Regions from separate parts of the Sutcliffiella sp. NC1 genome, predicted to be linked through region 2. Evidence: a T-box and tRNA genes for the amino acid it is inferred to sense, from the RefSeq annotation. Region 2 holds a T-box; the other holds one or more tRNA genes.
What was found. A T-box is a leader RNA that pairs with one kind of tRNA and senses whether it is charged. The one in region 2 lies ahead of ileS (isoleucine--tRNA ligase), so its partner is inferred to be a tRNA-Ile.

Region 1 (4,437 bases), 450 kb from region 2:
CATCATTACCAGTTTTATTTGGTGATAACATTGGTACAACAATTACTGCCATATTAGCTTCTTTAGGTGCTTCTGTCGCAGCAAGACGTGCAGCGTTAACGCATGTTATTTTTAACTTAATAGGTGCAACAGTTATTCTTATTATTTTAGGACCATTCACTAAATTTATTGCCTTTTTACAAGGTGCAATGGACTTAAATCCTGAGATGACAATAGCTTTCGCGCACGGAATATTTAACGTATCAAACGTTATTATTCAATTCCCATTTATCGCTTTATTAGCTATTCTTGTTACGAAAATTATACCTGGTGAAGACAGTGTAATTGAATATAAAGCTAAGCATTTAGATCCAATTTTTATTGAGCAATCACCTTCTTTAGCGTTAGGACAGGCGAAAGAAGAAGTAGTTCGCATGGGTGATTTTGCAGTTATCGGTTTAGAAGAAACAAAATCGTTTTTAACGTCAGGTTCTCAAAAACATTCAGAAATGGCCTTCCAATTAGAAGATGCCATTAATAATTTGGATCGAAAAATAACAGATTATTTAATTAAACTATCATCAAGTTCATTGTCTGCACATGAATCGGAAGAACATTCTATGCTTATGGACTCTGTTAGAGATATAGAACGTATGGGAGACCATTTTGAAAATATTTTAGAATTAGTTGATTATCAAATATCCAATAAAGTGAAGCTTACTGATAAAGCAGAGCAAGATTTAGAAGAAATGTTTGCCCTTACTATTTCAACAGTAAGAGAATCAATTGAAGCTTTAAAGACGAGTAACGTTGAACTTGCTAAAGATGTCATGCTAAAAGAAGAGAAAATTGATAAAATGGAAAGAAGCTTACGTAAGAAGCATATTTTACGATTAAACGAAGGATTGTGTACTGGACAAGCTGGTATCGTATACGTTGATATTATTAGTAACTTAGAACGTATCGGTGATCATGCAGTAAACATTGCTGAAGCAGTGTTAGGTGAAGACCACGGAACATATTAATGGCAGAAGAGCGAGTGGATCTCGCTCTTTTTCTCTATATTTTATTAAGAAAGTCTGATACGTTTATTAGAGGGAAATTATTGTTATTTTAAGGAGCGGTCAAAAATGGAATTATTATATTGGATAATAATCATTGCGCTGTTCGTTGTCGCGTTTATTGGGTTAGTTTATCCTATTATACCGAGTGTTCTTTTTATTGTTGGAGCGTTTCTTTTATATGGTGTTGCATTTTCGTTTGCTTCTTTAAATACATGGTTTTGGCTTATACAAGGCTTATTTGTATTATTACTATTTATTGCTGATTATTTAGCGAACATTATTAGTGTGAAGAAATTTGGTGGAAGTAACGCTTCTGTTTGGGGGAGTACAATAGGAATTCTTATTGGTCCTTTTGTCATACCGGTTGCCGGAATTATTTTAGGGCCATTCTTAGGTGCGATAATTGCAGAAATGTTAGTGAAAAAACAGGATATAAAAACTTCTATTAAAATTGGGGTAGGTTCGGTAGTAGGATTATTTAGTAGCGCAATTGTGAAAGGAATAGTTCAAGCGGTTATGATTATTTATTTCTTCATTGTCGTTTTATAAGCTTTTAAAATATTTTTTTAGTTACAAACTGTTGACAGAGACGGTCTCCCATGTTAAATTGGTATATGTCTCTAATGTGGCAGTTAGCTGACACAATAGAATAGTTGATAGGCTGACAAGTGCAGTTGATTCATTATATTCTATTTATATGGCGGTGTAGCTCAGCTGGCTAGAGCGTACGGTTCATACCCGTGAGGTCGGGGGTTCGATCCCCTCCGCCGCTACCAACTAAAGAGGACCCTTAGCTCAGTTGGTTAGAGCAGACGGCTCATAACCGTCCGGTCGCAGGTTCGAGTCCTGCAGGGTCCACTTTGCTAGCATATATATGGAGGAATACCCAAGTCCGGCTGAAGGGATCGGTCTTGAAAACCGACAGGGGTGTTAAAGCCCGCGGGGGTTCGAATCCCTCTTCCTCCGCCATACATAATAAATGATAAGAGCGTTATCTTCGGATAGTGCTCTTTTTTGTCGTTTCCTTTAAGATTTCATCCAAAAGTCTTAGTCTAATTTACAAATATATACTGATTTTACTTTTCACGTAATACAATATAGTAATTTTATAAATAGTAGGAGGTGACAATTTACAAAAATGACCTTAGATTAAGGTGTAATCTCTTCATTATTATTTTTATGATTGTAAATCAATTATTTTCTCATGTTTATGGAATCATATAAGTTGTGAAGGATAGTAATAAATGATTCTAGGAGTGTGAGAGATGAAAACGATTGGTGTTTTAACTAGTGGTGGAGATTCACCTGGAATGAACGCTGCTGTTCGTGCTGTCGTACGTAAGGCAATTTACCATAATCTAAATGTATTTGGGATTTATCAAGGCTACGCGGGTTTAATGGCAGGTAATATGAAGCAATTAGAATTAGGGTCTGTTGGGGATATCATACATCGAGGCGGAACGATGCTTTACACTGCAAGATCTGAAGATTTCAAAACATTGGAAGGTCAGCAAAAGGGCATAGAGCAATTAAAAAAGCATGGAATTGAAGGTTTAGTCGTTATCGGTGGAGACGGTTCATACAAAGGTGCACAAAAATTAACAGAGCACGGTTTTCCTTGCATCGGCTTACCAGGTACAATTGACAATGATATTGCAGGTACAGACTATACAATTGGTTTTAATACTGCGCTTCATACTGTGTTAGATTCAATTGATAAGATTCGTGATACTGCAACTTCTCATGAACGGACCTTTATTATTGAAGTGATGGGGCGGCATGCGGGTGACATTGCGTTGTGGGCTGGCCTTGCTGGAGGAGCGGAAACTATTATTATTCCTGAATTTGATACTACTATTGATGATGTTGCTAATCGTATCAGACAGGGACAAGAACGTGGAAAAAAACATACAATTATAATAGTAGCAGAAGGCGTATGTAGCGGAATGGAATTTGCGAAACAATTAAAAGAAAAAACTAACTTAGATACAAGAGTGTCTGTTTTAGGTCATATTCAAAGAGGTGGATCTCCAACTGCATTTGACCGTGTACTTGCTAGTAGGCTGGCAGGAAGGGCTGTAGAATTATTAATAGAGGGAAAAGCGGGAAGAGCAGTAGGAATGGAAAAAAGTGAAATTGTAGATTACTCTTTTGATGAAGTTTTTTCTATGCCGCATAAAATCGATGAAAGTATGTATCGATTGTCAAAAGAACTTTCTATTTGAAATGTAAGATGAATAGAAGAAAAAGAATTAGTAAAATATAGGTATGTTTAAGAGCAGATTGATTGAAACAATGATTAAATTTTGGTAATCTGAAATTGGAACTAAATAGTTCAAAATTTGTACATAAATTAGGAGGAGATTTTAAATGGCATACGAACTACCACAATTACCTTACGCTTATGATGCATTAGAACCACATATTGACAAGGAAACAATGAACATTCACCACACAAAACACCATAACACTTACGTAACAAATGTAAATGCTGCATTAGAAGGACATGCAGATTTACAAAGTAAGTCTGTTGAAGAGTTAATTTCTAATTTAGACGCTGTTCCTGAAAACATCCGTACAGCTGTTAGAAATAACGGTGGTGGACATGCAAACCACAGTTTATTCTGGACACTTTTAACTCCAGGCGGATCTAATGCACCGACTGGTGAATTAGCAGATGCAATCAACAGTAAATTTGGTAGCTTAGAAAGCTTTAAAGAAGAATTCACAAAAGCTGCTACTACTCGTTTCGGTTCTGGCTGGGCATGGTTAGTAGTAAATAACGGTGAATTAGAAGTAACAAGCACTCCAAACCAAGACTCTCCATTAATGGAAGGTAAAACTCCTGTTTTAGGTTTAGACGTTTGGGAGCATGCTTACTACTTAAACTACCAAAACCGTCGTCCTGACTACATCTCTGCATTCTTTAACGTAATTAACTGGGATGTTGTTGGTGAATTATACGAAAAATCAAAATAATGAATAATAAAAAGAAGCCTTTACAAACGTGAAGGCTTCTTTTTTTTGTTCTATTAAAAATGATTTTTAGGACTCCCTCCCCGCGGAAAGCCTGTAGCGAAGTGAAGCGGAATTACTAAAATCCATCATACTAAAGCCATTAGAAACAATCCGAAAAAAAGTACATATCTCTCCAACCTTTAAGACAAAATAATGTTAAGTTAAAGGAGCGAGAATTAAAATGGTTGGGATAAAAAAGATTTTTGGTGATGTAGAAGTAAATAAAGCCTTAGTATTACTACTCTGTATCGGTGGGCTATATTCTTTAAGTATTGCCCTATCTAACACGTTTGTGAACGTTTATTTATGGAAGCAATCAGGAGAATTTAAAGACTTAGGATTGTACAATTTAGCAATCGTCGTCTTTCAACCGCTA
Region 2 (4,437 bases):
TAGATGACGAATATGAATATAAAGAACAAGAAGTTTATGAGGAAGAAGAAGTAGAACCTCGCAAAACACGGTCTTCTATTCATCAAACTAACGGCCAAAGTAATGTTGTTAGTTTACAAAGTGTCCAAAAAACATCAAAAGTCATATTAATGGAGCCAAAATCTTATTCAGAAGCTACAGATATTGCTGACCATTTGAAAAATAGAAGAGCAGTAATTGTTAATTTACAAAGAGCTCATCAAGAAGAAGCTAGACAAATTGTTGATTTTTTAAGCGGGACTGTTTATGCAATAAGTGGTGAGATTCAAAAGGTTGGTATTAACATTTTTTTATGTACACCAGATACAGTTGATGTTGCAGGGTCCATCACGGAATTTTTACAACATGATCAGTCCAACAATACTGAAATAAAAAGGTGGTAAAAAGTTTATGGGTTTAATTTTATACATCGTAAGCCAATTAGTTATGTTCTATTCTTTTGCATTAATTATTTACGTCTTATTGTCATGGTTTCCAGGGGCAAGAGAGTCGGCATTTGGTAGAATTTTAGGTACAATTTGTGAACCATATTTAGATATGTTTCGTCGAATCATCCCACCACTAGGAATGATTGATATTTCTCCAATTGTAGGTATTTTAGCACTACGCTTTGCTTATAGTGGTCTAGTATCGTTATTTAGAATGCTTGGCTTAGTATAATTTTTAATACGAAAAAGATAGGATACTTTAACAATGAATATTTATCAACATTTTCGACAAGAGGAACATGATTTTATTGATCAAGTCCTTGAATGGAAAGAAACAGTTGAAGAACAGTATGCTCCTAAACTAACAGATTTTTTAGATCCAAGAGAGCAAGAAATAGTTCGAATAGTGGTAGGAGAAAATCAGGAAGTAAAAGTCGGCTTTCACGGTGGGAATGAAGGGGCAGAAAGAAAGCGAGCATTATTATATCCAAGTTATTTTAACCCTACATATGCTGATTACAATATAAAAGCATTTGAGTTGTCTTATGCAAGTAAGTTTATTAAATTAGAACATCCACAAATATTAGGTTCACTTATGAGTTTAGGCTTAAAAAGAAGTAAATTTGGGGATATCATATTTAAGGAAGATCGTATCCAAATTGTAGTCGCAGAAGAAATAAGTTCTTTTGTTGAACTGCAATTAAAAGAAATAGGTAGAGCATCTGTTTCTCTACGCTTAATCCCTTTAGAAAACATTAGTTCTGTAAAAGAAAACTGGGAAGAATCTACAACTACGATTACATCAACTAGACTAGATGTAATCGTAGCGTCAATTTATAATATGGCTAGACAAAAAGCAAAATTATTAGTAGAAGGCTCCAAAGTAAAAGTTAATTGGAGACTGGTGGAGCAGCCGTCTTTTGACTGTCAAGAAGGAGATGTTATATCGGTTAGAGGATATGGTCGATGTAAGCTAATTTCCCTTGAAGGTAAAACGAAAAAAGATAAATGGCGGCTTATTTTTGGAAAACGAAAATAAATGCTTGAAAAAGAAGGATTTCGTCTGTAATTGTCGAATATTACAAAGCAACATGATCGATCTATAAATGGAGGTGGCTTCTAATGCCGTTAACACCACTTGATATTCATAATAAAGAATTTAGTAAAGCCTTTCGTGGATATGATGAAGATGAAGTAAATGAATTTTTAGACCAAGTTATTAAAGATTATGAGATGATTATTCGTGAAAAGAAAGAGCTTGAAGAAAAAACGAAAGAATTGAATGAACGACTTTCTCACTTTAGTTCAATTGAACAAACATTAAATAAATCTATTCTCGTGGCACAAGAAACAGCAGAAGATGTAAAAAGTAATGCGCAAAAAGAGGCCAAATTAATTATTAAAGAAGCAGAAAAAAATGCAGATCGTATTATAAACGAAGCATTAATAAAATCTAGAAAAATTCAAACAGAAATCGATGAGTTAAAGAAACAGTCTAAAGTGTTCCGTAACCGTTTTAGAATGTTGATTGAAGCGCAATTGGAAATGATTCAAACGAATGATTGGGATCACCTAATGGAATACGAACAAAAAGATAAAGAATTAGAAGAAAATCGAGTATAAACTTGACTTTCAATCTTAAAATTATGTATAATACCTAACAAAATCACTTATTAATATTTAATAAAACGTAGATAGGGACAGTAGTTTTTTCACAAAATTATAAAAGCGAATCGAGGATGGTGGAAGCTCGATATAATTAGGAAAAATGAAGATCCCCCTTGAGTGCAAATTTGAAACTGTCATGGGAGTAAAAGATGCCGATTCATTCACGTTACGAATGATTTAAGTGGACTAATATGTATTAGTCAATTTAGGGTGGTACCACGGGAGTTTCTCTCGTCCCTTTCTAGGGATGAGAGAGCTCCCTTTTTATTTTATAAAGTAAACAAGTTGGAGGAAAGAAAATGGAGTATAAAGATACGTTACTCATGCCAAAAACGGAATTTCCGATGAGAGGAAATTTACCAAATAAAGAGCCGCAAATTCAAGAAAAATGGGCAGAAATGAACATTTATGAAAAAGTACAAGAAAGAACGAAAGGGCGCCCGATGTTCGTTTTACATGACGGACCACCGTATGCAAATGGAGACATTCATATGGGGCATGCTTTAAATAAAATTATTAAAGACATCATTGTCCGCTTTAAATCGATGAACGGTTACCATGCACCGTACGTCCCAGGATGGGATACGCACGGGTTACCGATTGAAACTGCTTTAACAAAGAACAAAAAAGTAAAACGTAAAGAAATGTCAGTTGCCGACTTTAGAAAGTTATGTGAAGAATATGCCTATGATCAAATAGAAAGACAAAGAGAGCAGTTCATGCGTCTAGGTGTACGTGGTGACTGGTTTAACCCTTATATCACATTAAAGCCAGAATACGAAGCACAACAAATTAAGGTTTTCGGAGAAATGGCAAAAAAGGAATTAATTTATAAAGGCCTAAAGCCTGTTTATTGGTCTCCATCTAGTGAGTCTGCATTAGCTGAAGCAGAAATTGAATACCAGGATAAACGTTCACCATCTATATATGTTGCGTTCCCAGTTATGGACGGAAAAGGTGTGTTAGATGAGACTGTTCGTATTATTATTTGGACGACAACACCTTGGACTATTCCAGCTAACCTAGGAATTTCTGTTCATCCAGAGTTAGACTATAGTGTAGTAAAAGTGAACGATGAGAAGTTTTTAATTGCATCTGCTCTTTTAGAAAATGTAACGAATGTATTAGAGTGGGAAAATGCAGAAGTAGTTCAAACGTTAAAAGGTGCACAGCTTGATAAAGTTGTTGCGAAGCATCCAATTTATGATCGTCCATCATTAGTAATGTTAGGAGAACATGTTACAACTGAATCAGGTACGGGCTGCGTTCATACTGCTCCTGGCCATGGGGAAGACGATTTTATCGTTGGTCAAAAATATGGTTTAGATGTTTTATGTCCAGTTGACGCTAAAGGATATATGACTGAAGAAGCAGTAGGTTTTGAAGGGTTATTTTATGATGAGGCAAATAAGCCAATTACAGAAAAATTAAAGGAAGCTGGAGCACTATTAAACCTTACCTTTATTACACACTCTTACCCACACGATTGGCGTACGAAAAAACCAACGATTTTCAGAGCAACTGCGCAATGGTTTGCTTCTATCGATAAAATTCGTGGCGAGTTACTACAAGCAATTAACGATACGAAATGGGTACCAGCATGGGGGGAAACACGATTATACAACATGGTTCGTGATCGTGGAGATTGGTGTATTTCTAGACAAAGAGCTTGGGGTGTGCCGATTCCAGTATTTTATGCTGAAAATGGCGAAGAGATTATAACGGATGAAACGATAGAGCATGTATCTAAATTGTTTAGAGAACATGGTTCAAACATTTGGTTTGAAAAAGAGGCGAAAGATTTATTACCAGCTGGATTCACGCATAAAGGTAGCCCAAACGGCCAGTTTACGAAAGAAACAGACATTATGGATGTATGGTTCGATTCAGGGTCTTCCCACCAAGCTGTATTAGAAGAAAGAGATGATTTACAACGTCCTGCCGACCTTTATTTAGAAGGTTCTGATCAATATCGTGGTTGGTTTAACTCTTCCTTATCAACAGGCGTTGCTGTAACAGGGAAAGCCCCATATAAAGGAGTTTTAAGTCACGGTTTCGCACTAGATGGTGAAGGTAGAAAGATGAGTAAATCATTAGGGAATGTAGTTGTTCCATCTAAAGTCATGAATCAATTAGGTGCGGATATTTTACGTCTATGGGTTGCATCTGTTGACTATCAAGCAGATGTACGTGTATCAGATAATATTTTAAAACAAGTGACAGAAGTGTATCGTAAAATCCGTAATACATTCCGATTCTTATTAGGTAACCTCGCTGACTTTAACCCAGCAGTAAATAAAGT

Region 1: it has a tRNA-Ile gene. The T-box ahead of ileS (isoleucine--tRNA ligase) is inferred to sense a tRNA for this amino acid. The anticodon was not compared.

What each region holds. Positions count from the first base shown of each region.
Region 1 is NZ_CP115153.1:3,461,556-3,465,992, reverse strand. Features, by position in the region: gene O1A01_RS18180 (Na/Pi cotransporter family protein) at 1-1,004, shown strand, start outside; gene O1A01_RS18175 (DUF456 domain-containing protein) at 1,110-1,592, shown strand; tRNA gene O1A01_RS18170 (tRNA-Met) at 1,743-1,819, shown strand; tRNA gene O1A01_RS18165 (tRNA-Ile) at 1,828-1,901, shown strand; tRNA gene O1A01_RS18160 (tRNA-Ser) at 1,920-2,012, shown strand; gene pfkA (6-phosphofructokinase) at 2,309-3,268, shown strand; gene O1A01_RS18150 (superoxide dismutase) at 3,414-4,022, shown strand; gene O1A01_RS18145 (MFS transporter) at 4,243-4,437, shown strand, end outside.
Region 2 is NZ_CP115153.1:3,012,579-3,017,015, reverse strand. Features, by position in the region: gene O1A01_RS15695 (cell division protein SepF) at 1-422, shown strand, start outside; gene O1A01_RS15690 (YggT family protein) at 430-699, shown strand; gene O1A01_RS15685 (YlmH family RNA-binding protein) at 733-1,506, shown strand; gene O1A01_RS15680 (DivIVA domain-containing protein) at 1,590-2,090, shown strand; T-box leader at 2,150-2,377, shown strand; gene ileS (isoleucine--tRNA ligase) at 2,435-4,437, shown strand, end outside.